One region of the Mesorhizobium sp. B2-6-2 genome, then DNA from elsewhere that is predicted to be linked to it. Evidence: riboswitches for the same ligand, from Rfam matches in the RefSeq annotation. Region 1 holds a riboswitch; each other region holds the start of a gene.

The links. A riboswitch is a leader RNA that binds a small molecule or an ion and turns the genes downstream of it on or off. The one in region 1 is predicted to bind cobalamin.
Region 2: linked by a shared signal. The riboswitch ahead of FJ419_RS19750 (DUF1636 family protein) and the one ahead of FJ419_RS08675 (DUF1636 family protein) in region 1 are both predicted to bind cobalamin.
Region 3: linked by a shared signal. The riboswitch ahead of FJ419_RS22720 (CbtB domain-containing protein) and the one ahead of FJ419_RS08675 (DUF1636 family protein) in region 1 are both predicted to bind cobalamin.
Region 4: linked by a shared signal. The riboswitch ahead of bluB (5,6-dimethylbenzimidazole synthase) and the one ahead of FJ419_RS08675 (DUF1636 family protein) in region 1 are both predicted to bind cobalamin.

Annotation. Positions count from the first base shown of each region.
Region 1 covers NZ_VFUG01000003.1:121,047-125,273, forward strand. The annotation lists gene FJ419_RS08665 (cobaltochelatase subunit CobN) at 1-680, opposite strand, end outside; gene cobW (cobalamin biosynthesis protein CobW) at 699-1,736, opposite strand; gene FJ419_RS08675 (DUF1636 family protein) at 1,733-2,164, opposite strand; cobalamin riboswitch at 2,204-2,407, opposite strand; gene FJ419_RS08680 (winged helix-turn-helix domain-containing protein) at 2,438-3,637, opposite strand; gene FJ419_RS08685 (NADH-quinone oxidoreductase subunit A) at 3,971-4,227, shown strand, end outside.
Region 2 covers NZ_VFUG01000010.1:89,485-93,711, forward strand. The annotation lists gene FJ419_RS19740 (ABC transporter substrate-binding protein) at 131-1,078, opposite strand; gene FJ419_RS19745 (ABC transporter ATP-binding protein) at 1,111-1,899, opposite strand; gene FJ419_RS19750 (DUF1636 family protein) at 1,896-2,282, opposite strand; cobalamin riboswitch at 2,374-2,578, opposite strand; gene FJ419_RS19755 (AraC family transcriptional regulator) at 2,811-3,644, shown strand; gene FJ419_RS19760 (helix-turn-helix domain-containing GNAT family N-acetyltransferase) at 3,802-4,227, opposite strand, start outside.
Region 3 covers NZ_VFUG01000014.1:192-4,418, forward strand. The annotation lists partial or broken gene FJ419_RS22705 (methyltransferase) at 1-40, shown strand, start outside; gene FJ419_RS22710 (PilZ domain-containing protein) at 44-316, opposite strand; gene FJ419_RS22715 (histidine phosphatase family protein) at 468-1,040, opposite strand; adenosylcobalamin (AdoCbl) riboswitch at 1,124-1,267, shown strand; gene FJ419_RS22720 (CbtB domain-containing protein) at 1,268-1,477, shown strand; gene FJ419_RS22725 (CbtA family protein) at 1,638-2,378, shown strand; gene FJ419_RS22730 (hypothetical protein) at 2,544-3,104, shown strand; gene FJ419_RS22735 (TetR/AcrR family transcriptional regulator) at 3,191-3,823, opposite strand; gene FJ419_RS22740 (VOC family protein) at 3,922-4,227, shown strand, end outside.
Region 4 covers NZ_VFUG01000006.1:125,762-129,988, reverse strand. The annotation lists gene FJ419_RS15055 (histone deacetylase family protein) at 1-660, opposite strand, end outside; cobalamin riboswitch at 776-954, shown strand; gene bluB (5,6-dimethylbenzimidazole synthase) at 997-1,728, shown strand; gene FJ419_RS15045 (hypothetical protein) at 1,729-2,712, opposite strand; gene FJ419_RS15040 (TetR/AcrR family transcriptional regulator) at 2,947-3,540, opposite strand; gene FJ419_RS15035 (MFS transporter) at 3,661-4,227, shown strand, end outside.

The DNA of each region.
Region 1 (4,227 bases):
ATTGCTGAGTTAGCGGAAGAGGCGCCAGGGTCGATGACGGCTGATCTCCCCCCTTGCGGGGGCCGGCAGGACAGAGGGGGGGGCGACGGAACGCCGACCTTTAAAAGGTTCGGCTTCTCGACGACGCCAACTCTAGGCAGATAATACCCCGCCTTCGGTACGCTGACCGGTTCGGCCACGGCCGCATCCGATCCGGCCAGCTTTGCCAGCCTCTGCACCAGGGCAGCCATATTCTCAGGTCCGCCTTCGCGGAAATAGCCGAGCAGGGCGTCGAGCTCGGCGCGCGGCAGGGTCGAGGCTTCGATCAGCCGCAGGTCCTCGTCATGGCTTTCGCCGGGCAGCAGCGCCAGCTTGATGCCGCGCTCGCGCGCGACCGCGGCGAGTTGGTCGCAGCCGTAGCGCCACCAGTCATAGCCGCCGAGGATGCGCACCAGCACCACCCTGGCGTGGCGGGCGACGCTGTCGATCCACAGGTCCACCGACATCGGGTGGCGAAGGTCGCGCAGCGCCGCCAGCCGCATCGATGGCAGCCGCTCCGCATCGGCCTTCCAGGCGGTGGCCAGGCCGGCGAGATCGCTGTCAGTGAAGGACAGTGCCACGACATCCGCAGGCGCCTGCCTGAGGTCGATCGGCTCGGCGAGATCGTCGAGCGAAGCGGATGTGGTGGCGAGGATGTGCATCGCTTTTTCGTGTTGGCCTCAGCCGGCGAGGATACGCTCGATCGCCGGGCGGTTCAGCCCCTTGAGGCCGATGACGACCAGCCGCGAGCGGCGATCGTCCTCGGCCGTCCAGGCGCGGTCGTAATAGTGATTGACGCGCGGGCCGACGGCTTGGAGCAGGAGCCGCATCGGCTTGCCGCCGACCTCGACGAAGCCTTTGACGCGCAGCACGTTTTCCTGCTCGGCGGCAATGGCGACGCGCTTGGCCAACTCGTCGGGATTGGCGATCGAGGGGATATCGATGACGAAGGAATCGAAATCGTCATGCTCGTGGTCGAGCTCGTCGTCATGATGGGTCTTGCGGTTCTCAATGTCGTCCTCCACCGCAAGGCCAAGGCCGAGCAACACGGAGGGATCGACCTTGCCCTGCGCTGTCGGCACGATCTTAACGGCACGCGCGACATGATCGCCGATGACGGTGTTGGCACGGGCGGAGCCTGCCGCATCCATCAGGTCGCTCTTCGACAGGATGATCAGGTCGGCGCAGGCGATCTGGTCCTCGAACACCTCCTCGACCGGATCGTCATGGTCAAGGGAATCGTCCGCCGCACGCTGCGCCTGCAGCGCATCCATATCGGAAGCGACCCGGCCGTCGGCGAGCGCCGGGCCGTCGACCACGGCGATGACGCCATCGACGGTGACGCGGCTCTTCACGCTCGGCCACTGGAATGCCTGCACCAGCGGCTTCGGCAGAGCGAGGCCCGAGGTCTCGATCAGAATGTGGTCGACCTTCGGGTTGAGCGACAGAATCCGGTCGAGCGCCGGCACGAAATCGTCGGCGACGGTGCAGCAGATGCAGCCATTGGCGAGCTCGACGATGTTCTCCTCCGGACAAGAGTCGATGCCGCAACCTTTGAGAATCTCGCCGTCTATGCCGACATCGCCGAACTCGTTGACGATGATCGCCAGCCGCTTGCCCTTGGCGTTCTCGAGTAGGTTGCGGATCAGCGTCGTCTTGCCGGCGCCGAGGAAGCCGGTGACGACGGTGCAGGGCACACGGGAAACGGATGCGTTCATGGTCGGTCCTTCAGCATGTCGAGAGGAGGGATGCGGGCAACCAGGCCGCGCTTGAGGGAATCGGGCCGGCCGCGCCAGGGGATCAGGCCATCGGTCGAGGTGGCGAAGAGTTTCGCGCCGGCGACGAGATCGGCGCCGCTGGCGGTGTCCAGATCGCCGAAGACGTAGCTCCAGCAGCCGTCGCGCAGCAGCGCCGCGCTTAGCCGGCGCTTGCAGTTGCCGAGGCATTCGACAGTACGGATGTCGATCTTTTCGCCGCAAGCCGCCCGACGCGTGTCTTCGGCAAGCAGCGCGCCGGCGCGCGGATGCCCATCCGACCCGGTCTCGTCGCGGCAGGATGAGCAGACGATGACGGTGATGCCGGCCAAAGCGTCGGGCTCGGACGGAACGTCCGCACTGTTTGCCGGGAAACTGCCGTTGCGATCCAAAACCACGCTCCTTGCCCGGAAAACCCGCCGGGCATTCGGATACTTAAAGTCTCAGACGGCAGGTCTCCTGGCTCGCGGGTCGTCGCCCTGAATGCCGCCTTCCCGGGAACATCCCAGTGGTTTTCGGCAGAGGCTCGTCGCTTACAGTTGCGGGGACAGCCGCGGATTTGGGTTTTGGCCCGCACCGCATTCCCTCTTGGCTCCTCCCTTTGCCGGGAGAAGACCGTCTGGGTCAGGATTTAGGCTTACGGCTAGTTCCCTGTCAACGCGCAGCTACGACACCGCGATGTCGGCCAGCGCCGGTCCGAGGTCGCCGGCCGGCGTCACTTCGATCGCCTCCAGGCCGAGCCAGGCCTGCATCTGCTTCAACTCATCGAAGAGCTGGGCGGCCGTTTCAGGCGGGGCGCCGGCCTCGGCATAGGTGGCGTGGACGCGCAAGATGCTGGCCGGGCGGTCAGCTCTCAGATCGACGCGGGCGACGATCCGGTCGCCGAGCAGGAAGGGCAGCACGTAGTAGCCATATTGGCGTTTCTCGGCCGGCGTGTAGATCTCGATGCGGTAGCGGAAATCGAAAAGCTTTTCCGTCCGGGTGCGCTCGAAGACGACCGGATCGAAGGGGGCAAGCAGGGCGCGCGCCTCGATCCGGCGCGGGGAACGGGCGTCCTTGTGGAGATAGGCTGTCCTGTCCCAGCCTTCGACCTTCACCGGCAGCAATTCGCCGGCATCGACCAGTTCCTCGATGCGATCCTTCGTGTCGCCCGGCGCGAGACGAAAATAGTCGCGCAGGTCGCCATAGGTGGCAATGCCATGGGCGCGGGCGGAAATGCGCAGCAATTCGCGATGCGCGTCCTCGACCGAGGGTACGGGCAGGTCGAGCACCGCCTGCGGCAAAACGCGCTCGGGCAGGTCGTAATAGCGTTCGAAGCCGCGGCGGTAGGCGGTGGTGATGCGCCCGGCCCAGAACAGCCATTCGAACGCGTGCTTGGCCTCGCTCCAGCCCCACCAGCCGCCATTGCCCTTGTGGCCTTCGATATCAGACGCGGCGATCGGACCGCGATCGGCGACCTCTCTATATATCTCGTCGATCATTTCCTTGCGTTCACGGCCCCATTTCGCCAGGCCGAGATACATCTCGTCGCCCTGCTCGGCGCGCTGCATGCGCCAGCGCATCAGCGGGTACGTCTCAACGGGCAGGAACGACGCCTCATGCGCCCAGTACTCGAACACGGCGCGCTTGCGGGTGACCGCGGCATTGTCGAGCAGCGTAAGCGGATAGGGGCCGAGGCGCGAATAGAGCGGCATGTAATGCGCGCGCACCACCGCGCTCACGGAATCGATCTGCAAGAGGCCGGTTCGCGAAAGTACCCGCGCAAGGTGGCGGCGATCCGGAACACCACTGGGCCTGGGGTCGTTGAACCCTTGCGCGCCGAGCGCAATACGCCTCGCCATGGCCAGCGAAATCTTGTCCTTCATCAGGTGTCCTTGCCCGATCGTCTGCTGGATTTTTAGCCGGTGATTCCTGTCATGCTAGCAGGCAAATGGCGGGAGATATGTCAGGAGAGAAAAGTGGAGTGAAAGCTGAAGGAAATCAAACAGGAGCGGATCGGACCAGTTTCTTCCGATAAGGCGTCCAGGGCCGCGATTTGAACAACGTTTGACTTGCGTCACCGAAACCGCTGCGCTAACCCTCGCCGCGTTGCAGCATGGGCCTCCTAAAACGGTTCAGCGGTTAAACTGTCACGCTTCCGCATTAGAGTTCGTTGCTGTAATCAAAGTGAACTGCCCCCGCCGAAGGAAAGTCGCCGCATGAGCGCACTCCTAAGTTCGTACCTGCCTATCGTGCTGTTCATCGCCGTGGCGATGATCGTCGGTCTGGCGCTCATCATCGCTCCGTTCCTTGTGGCCTACCGCAATCCCGACCCGGAAAAGCTTTCCGCCTATGAATGCGGGTTCAACTCGTTCGACGACGCCCGCATGAAGTTCGACATCCGCTTCTACCTGGTGTCGATCCTGTTCATCATCTTCGATCTCGAGGTCGCCTTCCTGTTCCCGTGGGCGGTGTC
Region 2 (4,227 bases), on a different contig from region 1:
CCTCGGGTCTGCGCCGCGTCGCTTCGCTCCTTGCTCCGCCCGTGGATGACGAAGTGAGGGGCGTTTTCGCCATTCTCCAAGGCAGGCTATCCATCAACGGCAACACTTCCGGCTCATCCGTGCCTCAGACCTAAAACGCCTCCGGATGCATGGCCCTGGCGATCTTGCCGATCGCCTCGATGTTGGCGGGTCCGGGCGTCAGCTCGGCGTAGCGCAGCGCCACGAAGCGCTCGTTCCTGACCGCGTCCGTCTCTTTCATCGCAGGATGGACTTTAAGGAAATCGAGCAGTTTCCTGTAGCCGCCGCCATCCTGGTAATCGAGCAGGATGAGGAACTGGGGATTGCGCGAGGCGACCGTCTCCCAGTCGGTGTTGCCCCAGCTCGTCTCCATGTCGGCCATGATGTTTTCGCCGCCGGCGGCGGCGATTATGGCGTTGGGAATGGCGAACTTGCCGGCGGTGAAGGGCTTGTCCTCGCCGGAATCGTAGAGGAAGACGCGCGTGCCCTTGCGGCCACCCACCTTCGCCATGATGCCGGCGAGCTCGGCCTTCCAGCCGTCGACCAGCTTTTCGGCCTCCGCTTGCTTGCCGAAGATCTTGCCCAGCTTCTCGACGTCGTCATAAAGCAGATCCATCGAGGCGGCGGGCCGGTTCTTGTCGAGATGGACGCAGCTCTCGGTCAGCACCAGCGTCTTGATGCCATGCGGGGCAAGCGTGTCGGGCGTCACCTCGCCGCCCGGCTTCATGCCGTAATACCAGCCGGCGAAGAAGAAATCCGGCTGCACGGCGACGAGGTTTTCGAGCGTCGGATATTTTGGCGCCAGCTCCGGGATGGCGCCCTGCTCGGCCTTGAACTCGGGGCCGACCTTGTACCACCCGGTGATGCCAGTGAGCCCGACGATCGACGGCTGCAGCTTCAGCGCGAAAGCCATCTCGGCCATGTTGAGATCCTGGATGACGGCGCGTTTCGGCGGCGCATCGAAGGTGAGCGGTTTGCCGCAGCTGTCGACGGTGACCGGGAAAGCGAAGGCGGCCGAGGCGACGAGCGACAGGGCCGGCGACAAGGCGAGGCGTTTCACGAGATGATGCTCCTTGTTGGGGTTGTGCAGGTTCAGGGCGGCGAGGAAGCGCGCATGGGAAGCTCGAAGACGGTGAGCTCGCGATCCTCGGTCGGGTGCCGCAGGCGCAGCACGTCGATGCCGAACACCTCGCGGACAAGCGGCTGCGCCAGCGCCTCGCGCGGCGGAGCCAGGGCGTGCAGCCGGGCGTTGCTCATCACCGCGACGCTGGTGGCGAAGGGCGCCACAAGCGCGAGATCGTGCAGCACGGCGACCACGGCCATGTTGAATTCGGCCACCAGCTCGAGCAGCTCGCCGCGGGCGCGCGGGTCAAGGTGGTTGGTCGGCTCATCGAGAAACAGGATTTTGGGCTCTTGCGCGATGGCGCGGGCGAGCTGCGCGCGCTGGCGCTCGCCGCCGGAGAGCGAGCCGACAGTGCGCGCGAGCAACGGCAACAGCCCAGTCCGGCGCAGCGCCTCGACGACGATGTCGCGATCGTCGTGCCGGCGCCTCAGACCGGCGTGCGGGACACGGCCAAGCTCGACATAGTCGATGAGCGCAAGGCGTGGATCCGGCTGGTCCGTCTGACCGACGACGGCGATGCTGAGCGCCCGTTCGGCGGCGGTGATCCTGTCCAGCCGGCGTCCGGCAAGACGAACCTCGCCGCGGCTCGGCGACAACGCCCCGCATAACATGCGCAGCAGAGTCGTCTTGCCGGCGCCATTGGGGCCGATGATGGCCAGCCGCTCGCCCGCCGCCAGCGACAAGCTGACATCCTCGACCAACATCCGGCCATTTGCCGTGGCGCGCAAATCGCGAGCTTCGAGCAGGAGCGCGCTCACCGGACCTGCTCCCTGGCCTTGCCCGCGGCGGGGATGCGCGCCAGTATCTTGCCGGCGAGCCTTGCCGGGCGCTGGCCGGAATTGCACCAGCCGTCGGCCAGCGAGGCATAGAGCCTGGCAAATTCGACCAGCGCGCCGGCGTCGGTGCCGCTGTCGATGGAACCGAAGAGATAGCTGGCTTTGCCTTCCGCGTTGAAGGCCACGGTCAGCGGCCGCGCGCAGCCGGCCATGCAATCGATGGTTTCGACAGCAAATGACGACGCCAAAGTCTCGGCAAGCCTTGAGCGAAGGTCGGCGCACAAATCCCCGCCGGACCTACGTCCGGTCACGGTATCGCGGCACAGCGAACAGACGATGATGCGATGGCTAAAGACGTCCAGCATTTCCGTCACTTTCCAAAAATGGCGACGGAAGGATGCCGGACGAGCCGGCCGACAAGACCGGTGTCCGCGTCTCCTCCCGGCACACCCCGTCCGGTCAACTCGTGTCGATGGCAGGTCTCCTGGCTCGCGGGTCCTTACGCCATCCGCCTTCCCAGCCTTGCCGGCCAGTGGCGTTTCGGATGGAGCTCGCCGCTCACAGTTGCGGGGGCAGCCACGGCCTCGACTCGGATGAGCTCACCGTGTTCCCTTTTCACCCCTCGCCTTGCGGCTCGGGGACCATGACGCAGCTATCGTAGGTTGTCCGCGTGCGAGTCGCAACGGGCCTTCGTCCGCCCCTCGTGCGAAAGACATGGCGGGATCGTCGGGCCGTTGCCGCAAGTCGTTTACTTCCCCTGATATGTAATAACATTACCAGCTAGAATACATTGCCTTGGCTTGTCAACCCGCTCGACTTCGCTCAAAGCGCAATTTCGATCAAACTGGCCGGCGGCGCGGGGGCTAGTGTCGCCGAGCCAAATGCGAGGAGCCATGAACCCGACAGAGAAAGCGCTGTGGTTTGTCGAAAGCCACCTGCCCGACGCCATCAGCCTTGACGAGATAGCGGCAAGCAGCGGCGTGTCGCGCTTCCATGTGACGCGCGCTTTCGGCGCGGCCACGGGACGGTCGGTCATGGGCTATATGCGGGCGCGCCGCTTGAGCGAAGCGGCGCGCAAGCTGGCCGGCGGCGCGCGCGACATTCTCTCGGTCGCGCTCGATGCCGGCTACGGCTCGCATGAGGCGTTCACGCGGGCCTTTCGCGATGAGTTCGGCACCACGCCGGAGTTGGTGCGCGCGCAAGGCTCGACCGAAAACCTCGATCTTGTGGAGCCCATACTGATGGACAGTTCGCTTCTCACCGCACTCGAGCCGCCGCGCTTCGAGACCAGCCGTCCCTTCCTCGTTGCCGGGCTCGGCGAGCGCTACAGCTGCGAGACCAGCGCCGGCATCCCGATGCAATGGCAGCGCTTCGCCCCCTATATCGGCAACATTCCGGGCGAGGTGCCCGGCGTCTTCTACGGTGTGTGCACGAATGGCGACGATGCCGGCAATTTCGACTATGTCGTTGGCGTCGAGGTGATGGATTTCTCCGACCTGCCGAAGGATTTCCAACGCGTGCGGGTGCCGGCGCAGAAATATGCGGTGTTCTCGCATCGCGAGCACATCTCGACCATCCGCCGAACCGTCAACACGATCTGGAACAAGTGGCTGCCGGTCTCCGGACACGAGATCGCCGACGCGCCCGAGTTCGAGCGCTACGGGCCCGAGTTCGATGCCCGCACCGGCAATGGCGGGCTGGAGATCTGGGTGCCGGTCAAAGGATGATGGTCTTCCCTTCTCCCCCTGTGGGAGAAGGTGGATCGGCGCGCAGCGCCGAGACGGATGAGGGGTGTTCCAGGGAAAGCCAGCGTCTCACTCCGCTGGAACACCCCTCATCCGTCGCCTTCGGCGACACCTTCTTCCACAGGGGGAGAGGGAACACCTAAAGCTCGAGATTCCACGTCTGCCCGACAAGATCCTTGCCGAAGGAATGATGGCGTTCTTCCTCGACCAGCTTGAAGCCGGCAGCCTGGTAGATGCGGCGGGCCGAGCCAAGTATGTCGTTGGTCCACAGCGTCAGCGTCTTGTAGCCCTTGGCGCGTGCGAAGGTAATGCATTCGTGGACCAGCCGCCGACCGATGCCGAGGCCGCGCGCCGACGGTTCGACATAGAGCAGCCTGAGCTTCGCGACCTTGGGCGATTTGCGCATGATGAAGACCGAGCCGACCACCTCGCCTTCGCGCTCGGCGATCCAGCTGCGCTCCCATTGCGGGACGAAGTTCTTGACGAACTCACCGAGGATCTCTGCGACCAGAGCCTCGTAAGTCTCGTCCCAACCGTATTCCTGTGCGTAGAGCATGCCCTGGCG
Region 3 (4,227 bases), on a different contig from region 1:
CTACCGCGCCTACAGGGCGAGCGTGCGCCGATACCTTTGAGCATCAGTCCTTCGGCACGTTGCTGTAGAGCGCCACGCCGACGCGGTCGTTGCGCCGCCACCGCACCAAAGCGCGATAGGCCGTATCGTCGGCCGGGACCTCGAGCAGGAAGCGGTCCGGGATCTCCACATCTGCGCCGACGCGCAATTCCGCGCCCTGCTCGTGCTGATTTCTGACCGAGCAACCGATCCTGACGCCGGCGGCGATGATCGTGGCTTGCTTGAGCACGAATTCGCGCGCATGAAGACGTCGCTCGGTCTCGGGAAAACTGGCCATATCCGGCGGGCTCCTCAGGCAAGGCTCTCCTCGCCATGGGGCCGCACCATAGCAGCGAAGCGTTTCCGTTCCGTTAGCGATCACTGAAACGGTGGTGTGCCGACTTGATATGCCGGCCGGGTCCACGGATGGAGCGTTCACGCCTGAGCATTCAGCCGGCGACAGTGACGCCGCTCGCACGCAGCACCCAGCGGCGGCCGTCGCCGCGGAACTCAGTGAGCGACAGCGGCTCGATATCGATCTTCCAGACCGAGGAAAGCGGCGCGCCGAGCACATGCGCCATGGCGGCGCGGATCGGCACGGCATGCGTCACTGCGACGGTGTGACCGCTCTCGCCGGCCAGCCGCTCCATCAGCGCAGCACCCCGCCGGGCGACGGCGGCGAGCGATTCACCGCCATGAGGCGCCGCGTCTGCGTCGGCGAACCAGGCCGCCATGCCTTCCGGGTCCCCGGCCTGCACCTCCTCGAAGCTTTTGCCGGCCCAGCGTGCGAAATCCTGTTCGGCAAGCAGCGGCTCGACCGTCGCGTCAAGGCCGAGCGCCTCGGCCGTCCGCCGCGCGGCAAGCGCCGGACTTGTCCAGACACGGTCGGCGCGACGCAGCGAAGCGGCCAGCGCGCCGGCGCGATCCAGGGCGCGCGGCTCCGGCGGCTCATCGTTCGGAAAGCGGCCCTTGCGCATTCCGGGCGTCGCTCCGCTTGCGATCATCGTCAGGCGGGCAAGCATGAAAAACTCCGTGGCCCAGCGAAAAACAGGCCTCACGTAGCCGTGCCGCCATTACATGTCGTTGACAGGCGAACGAAGTGCTGACAAGTGTCTTAGTGCTATACGGGATTGGAAGCCGGTGCGAGTCCGGCACGGTCGCGCCACTGTGATCGGCACCAGCCGAAAGTCAGGCCTTATTCCGCAGCATCGTTCGATCAACGGGACGCAGTATCCCAAGGGAGGTCAATATGTCCGACACCACCTTCGCCCCCAGCTACGGCCCGGTTGCGATTCCGGTCCGCGAGCTTCTGCCCTGGGCCATCCTCGGCGGGCTGCTTTTGATGCTGGCGATCTATTTCGTCGGCGCGGAAGAAGGCGCCACCTCGCTGATCCGCGGCACCTATGTGCACGAATTCGTGCATGACGGCCGCCACCTGCTCGGCTTCCCCTGCCACTAAAGCGGCAGCATCGCTGAACCCGCTTTCGATTCCGATCTAAGGCAATTCCGGACGGAAAACCGCTACGCACTTTTCCTGGAATTGCTTGGTTGGCTTAACGCAATTCCGGACGGAAAACCGCTACGCACTTTTCCTGGAATTGCTTAGAGGGATTGGTGACATGGTTGGAAAACTTTTGCTGCGCGGCATGCTTGTCGGGCTGGTCGCCGGGATTCTGGCGTTCGCCTTCGCCCGCGTCTATGGCGAGCCGCAGGTCGACAAGGCGATCGCCTTCGAGGAACAGCAGGCCCAGGCCGCCGGCGGGGCGCCGGAGCCCGAGATGGTCAGCCGCGCCACGCAAGCCGGCATCGGCCTGGCAACCGGCGTGCTGATCTATGGCGCCGCGCTTGGCGGGCTGTTCTCGCTGGTCTTCGCCTATGCCTATGGCCGGCTGGGCTCGCTCGGACCGCGCGGCACCTCGGCGCTGCTGGCGTTGCTCGGCTTCCTGGCCGTGATCGTGGTGCCCGGCCTCAAATATCCGGCCAACCCGCCCGCGGTCGGCAATGCCGAAACGATCGGCTACCGCACCGAGCTGTTCTTCATCATGATCGTCATCTCGATCACGGCGATGGTGGCGGCGGTGGGTCTGGCGCAGCGGCTGTGGAACCAGCTCGGCGCCTGGAACGCCTCGATCGTGGCCGGGCTCTCCTTCCTCGTCGTCTTCGCATTGGTGAAGGCGGCGCTGCCCGACATCAACGAAGTGCCGGAGAACTTCTCGGCGACGGTGCTGTGGCAGTTCCGCGTCGCCTCGCTCGGCATCCAGCTGGTGCTGTGGACCGTCGTCGGGCTCGGCTTCGGCGCGGTTGCCGAACGCGTGGTCGCGGCGCGCGACCAGCGCAGCCCGGCACGCCGCTACGCCTGAAATCCGATGCGTTGGCCGCCACTGTTTCGCGCCCTGGCGGCCAAAGCGGCTCAACGGTCGGTACGACCGCAGAGCCACTTTGGTCTTTTGTTTTCTCGCAATTCCGGACGGAAAACCGCCGCACACTTTTCCTGGAATTGCTCGGTTGCGGCGCTGCTCGCATTTGTGGCCGCCACATCCGCGCAAGCGCATAGCGGATCCTCGGCCCCGCCTCCTCCGGGCATCCAGATCCCCGGCCTGACCCACGGCCAGATGGCCGTCATCGCGCGCCATCGCGGCGAGATCCTCGACCTCGCCCACCGCCAGACCGCGACAGACCCGACCTTCCGCCGGCTCTACAATCACGGCAATCTGCAATTCACCTATTGCCTCTGGGGCTTGATGCCGGGCAGCCTCGGCGACGAGGAAAGCCCGTTCAACGAATGCAGCCACGCCTATCTCGCCGCCGCCAAGGCGCTGCTCACCCATATGGCGACGATGCCTTCAGCTGAACGGGGTGCGAAGGCGCTGATCTCGGACATCGATGCCGAGATGGTGCGCAGCGGCGCGTCGTGGATCCTGTGCCAGTATAGCCGCGAGGCCTTCAGCACCGGCGCGGTCGTCGAGCCCAGATGGCGCGACATCTTCTTCCACTTGCCGAGCCTTGCGGTGATCCTCGGCACTGTGGCGGCGCTCGGCGCCGCCACAATGTCGATCTTCGGCACGCCGCTCGCCCGCGTGCGCTAACCGGCTTCGGCCGGCTGATGTTCTCAAGATACCAGGCGACGTAACGCGGCTCGTTTTGCTCCCGCAGATCGCGTCTGGCAGCGCGATTACTTCGAACGCATCCCATAGGCGGCAAGGAACGCTTCGACCGAGGCATCGGCGTGCCGCTCAAGGTCGGCTTTCGAGCGCGGATTGCGTCCGGTGAACATGGCTTCGTTCATCGGAATCCAAAGCAGCATTCCAAAGAAATGGCTGGCCGCCAAACGGGGATCGTCGGTCTGCAACAGGCCTCGCCCTGTGAGCTTTTGAAAACAAGCCGCTACCGAGGAAAGCATGCGCTCAAAGCCTTTGTCGTACCAGCTGCGGCCAAGCTGCGGCATCCGATCGGCATTGGCAATAATCAGACGCCGGAGCCTCAGCAACTCGTCGTTCATCAGCGTGGTGACCAATCGCCGGGCAAGCTGCTGCAGGCCGCCCTCCAGGAATTTCGCTTCGGAAAGCAGCATCGTCACGGACTCGACAACGTCGTTGGTCTGGGACGCGGTGGACTCCACGACTTTGCTGAAAAGCGTCTCCTTGTCCGTGAAATGCTTGTAGACGGTCTGCTTGGAAGCGCACGCTCTGGTGGCGATCTCCTCCATGCTGGTCCCATCATAGCCGTTGGCGATGAACGCCGCCGTCGCCGCCTCGATGATTTCGCGATCCTTGCGAGCCGATCTGGTCTCACCGTCAATTTTCATAACGCCTCTCGACCGGTACTAGACGGTACGGTTCCGTCGTGATAGCCATCCGTTGCAGTACTAGACTGGCTAGTACCCGGCAACGAAGGTTCAAACTGATGACGCAAATGCTTTTCCTCAATCTGCCGGTACGCGACCTGCAGGCAGCGACCAAGTTCTATCTCGCGATCGGCGGCACGCTCAACCCACAGTTCTCGAACGACCAGGCCAGTTCGATCATGTTCTCCGAATCGATAGGAGTCATGTTGCTGACGCACCAACACTACAGCCAGTTCACAGCCCGGCCGATCGGCGACGCCAAGCGCGAGAGCCAGATGCTGATCGCGCTGACCGTCGACAGCAAGGACGCGGTCAATGCGACAATCGAGAAAGGGATCGCGGCGGGCGGCCGCGCTGATCCCAAC
Region 4 (4,227 bases), on a different contig from region 1:
GTCGCGGAACAGGTCGCTGCCGGTCTGCGGCGAAAGCGGCGCGTTGACGATGTTGCCGGCGCCGGTCTCGCCCTTCGCGCCGGTGCCTGGGTAAAGCGGCATCTGGTGCGTCGAGCAATAGAGCACCGACGGGTCGTCCCAGAAAATGTCCTGCGTGCCGTTGCCGTGATGGACGTCCCAGTCGACGATGGCGACGCGCTCGGCCTGGTGCTTGTTCTGGGCGTAGCGGGCGGCGATCGCCGCCGTGTTGAACAGGCAGAAGCCCATCGCCGTGGTCTTCTCGGCATGATGTCCAGGCGGACGCGCGGCGACGAAGACGTTTGCCGCACGGCCCTCGAAGACGTCGTCCACCGCCGCGTTGGCACCGCCGATCGCGGTGATCACGGCCTGCCAGCTTTTCGGGCTGGCGCTGGTATCGGCGTCGATCGACACGATCCCGCTCTCAGGGATCGCCGCGCGCACGCGCTCGACGAAATCCTCGGGATGCGCATAGAGGATCGTTTTCTCGTCGCCTTCCGGCGCCTTGACGCGGTCGAGCGCCGAAAACGCCTCGTCGTCGAGCACGCGCTCGATGGCACGCAGGCGGTCGGGCCGCTCGGGATGGCCGGGCGGCGTGAGGTGTTCGAGGAAGATCGGGTGCGTATAGAGACGGGTGGCCATGGCGCCTAATCTAGGGACCTGGCGGCCGAATGACCATGTTTGGCAGGCCGAATGGCTGGGGAAATCGCGTCTTGCCGTGTCGCTAACGCCATTGGCGCGGCCCAAGCTTCGCTGTAAGGTCGCATCGCTGCCAGGTGCCCGCGACGCGGGAGAATCGGGAACACGGTTGAACTCCGTGGCGTGCCCAACACTGTAAGGGGGACCGCGCCGGCACACGCCACTGTCGAAGACGGGAAGGCGCCGGATGCGGGACGATCCCGAGCCAGAAGACCGGCCCGGCAGACATGGTTTTCCGCTTGGTCAGGCGGGGGACTGCTTGTCGCAAGGGGAAAAGCGATGACGGCAGCAGCGATCGCCGCGAGCGGCGACGACTTTGACCAATTGGCGCGCGACGCGGTCTACCGGGCGATGTTCACCAGGCGCGACGTGCGCAGCCATTTTGTCCCCGACGATCTCGATGACAATGTGCTGGCCCGGCTCATCACCGCCGCCCATCACGCCCCGTCGGTCGGCTATATGCAGCCGTGGAATTTCATCGTCATCCGCGACGCCGCAAGGCGGCAGCAGGTGCGCGACCTGTTCCTCGCGGCGCGCGAGCAGGAATTGCCGGCGATCGAGGCGGAACGGCAGGCGCTCTACCGTAAGCTGAAGCTCGAAGGCATCTGCGAAAGCGCGCTCAACCTGTGCATCACCTGCGACCGGCAGCGCTCGAAGGACTCGCCGCTCGGTCGCTGGCACAATCCGGAGATGGACCTCTACAGCACTGTCTGCGCGGTGCAGAATTTCTGGCTGGCGGCGCGGGCCGAAAGTGTCGGCGTCGGCTGGGTGAGCATCATCGAGACCGAGGCGCTGAAGCGGCTTCTCGCGATCCCGGAGCATGTCACGCCGATCGCCTATCTCTGCGTCGGCCGCGTCTCGGCCTTCGCGCCGAAGCCGGACCTCGAGGCGCATGGCTGGGGCAAGCGCCTGCCACTGCCCGAACTGGTCATGAGCGAGACGTTTCGCGGCGCCGGCGAGGCGCCGCTTAAATCGGCGATCGCAAAGCTCGGCGGCGCATCAAAGCCATGATCAGGCAGCCCTCGGCGTGTCCCAGCGCGAGCCGCCGCCAAAAGAGCCCAGCGCCTTGTCGCGCAATTCCCTGAATTTGGACGAGGTCTCGGCGAGCCGCCGGTCCCATTCGGGATTGGGCGCTTGGCCTTCAATGGCTTCAAAATAAACCTGCATCAGCGAGGCGATGGCGAAGGGCTCGATGAAGGCTGCCTTGAAGGCCCAGGCAAAGACGATGGCTAGCACGAAGGCCCAGCCGGCAAGCTGGCCCGGCATGACCCACAGAATGGCGGCCGCGGGCGCCAGCATCAACAGGAAGATGACGAAGGACACGCCCCACATGATCGCCGCCAGCCAGACGGCGTTCTTGACCATGTGCTTGCCGTTCTGCGCGTAGAGCACGACGCCTTGCCTTGCCGTCTCGAAAGGCGAGCTCGAATTGATGCGGATGTTGTAGCCGAGGATGATCTCGTCGACATAGGTCAGCGACAGGCGGATCACCGTGTTGATGAAGCTTACAATGCCGCTCAGGCCCGGAATGGGCAGGAAGGCGGCGATGCCGCCGATCAGGCCGGTGATGGCTCGGATGGCGCCCTTGACCAGCTGGTCGACGACGAAAAGGATGTTGGCCTCGGCAAAGCGCTGGGCGACCACTTCCTTGGCGTAGGCGATCTGGCCCTGGCCGTCGGGAACGTCACGGCCGTCGATCAGATGCACCATGACGGCGATATGGCCCGCTTTCAGCACATAGAGGATGTATTCGCGGATCCAGTAGACGGCGATCGAGACGACGCCGAAGCCGACCACGCCGCCCCACAGCGCGAAGGACATCGGCCCGTCGGGATCGGTGGAGATGTGACCGACGCCGTAGCCGACGCTGGCGCCCGTGCCGGTCGCCATGATGTAGGCGACCGTGATGCCGAAATAGACGATCATGCGAAAGACGATGAACGGCCATGTCCGCATCATGATCGACACAGATCTGGCGATGCTGAAGTCCCACATGCCCCGAGTCCCCCTCATCCTGCGCATGATCCCGAAAATCGGAATCGATTTTCGGAAAAGGATCATGCGCCGAATTAAAGTTTTACAGCGTTCCTTTGCGCGTTCAAAGAACGCGCGGCGCTGTAATAGATGGCGAAGGAGGATGCGCTCGCCCCGGCGATTGTCAATCGCGGCAGGGTTGCGCCGGCCCGAAACCGGTGCACAAGCCGGTGGCTTGGTTACCTGAGCGTGCCGTCAAGGCTTCTTTCGCAGGCCTTCGAGCAACTGCTTGAAGGCAGCAATCGCTTTTTTCGAGGTCGCCTCGGGATCCGTCGAATTGGCAATGCGCTGCGCGGCCTGGCTGCTGGCGCCATTGATCAGCCGTGAGGTCGTCTCGGGATCAAGCTCCGGAACGACCTCGCCCTCTTCCTGCAGCCTGGTCAGATGGTTGGTCATCGAGGCGATGCAGGCGCTGGCATTCGGCCACTGCGCCGGGTCGCCGAGCACCGCCGGGCCGTCGCGGAACATGATGCGCTGGATTTCCGGCTCCAGCGCCATCTCGATATAGGTGGTGCATTCGTCGACGAAATGCTGCCAGCGGGTCGGCGCTTTCGAAGCCACCTCGTTCACCCGCACAGCCATTTCGCCGTCGATCTCGGCGATCACCGCCTGAAGCAGCCCCTTCTTGTCGCCGAAATGATGGTAGAGCGCACCGCGCGTGAGGCCGGCCGATGCGGTGAAATCGTCCATCGAGGCCTCGGCATAGCCGATCGTGCCGAAAGCATGGCGAGCGGCTGCGATCAGCTTGGCGCGCGTCTCGGCGATCATCTCCTTGCGCGGTCTGTGCATGGCTCTGGCCCTATTCACATACGCCTCGTATGCCAATTGACATACGCGGCGTATGAACTATCTCACAGTCATACGCAGCGTATGTAATTCTAGTATGCACCGTTGTCGAGGAGCAGGATCATGCGAAACCCTTATTCGGACATCTTTCGGGCTCCCGGCACGAAAGGCTTCGCCGCGGCGGCTTTCATCGCGCGCTTGCCGATCGCCATGGCCCCGATCGGCATCGTGGCGATGCTGTCGCAGACGCATGGCGAATACTGGCTGGCCGGCGCCGTCTCGGCGACCTATGCGCTGGTCAACGCTTTCCTGTCGCCGCAAGTGTCGCGGCTGGTGGACCGACGTGGCCAGACGGCGATCGCAGCACCCATGACGCTCGTCTCGGTGCTTTCCTTCGCGACATTGATCGTCGCGGCCAACCAGCACTGGCCGATCTGGACCTTGTTCGGGTCGGCGCTACTTGCCGCCGCCATGCCCAGCATCCCGGCGCTGGTCCGGGCGCGCTGGACCGAGATCTTCCGCGACCGGCCGGAGCTCAACACGGCGTTTGCCTTCGAATCGGCCGCTGACGAGTTGGTCTATGTCGCCGGCGCCTCGCTGTCGGTGGGCTTGAGCGCGGCACTCTTCCCGGAAGCCGGGATGGTCGTCAGCACGTTGCTGCTTGCGCTCGGCTCGGCGGCATTCCTGCTG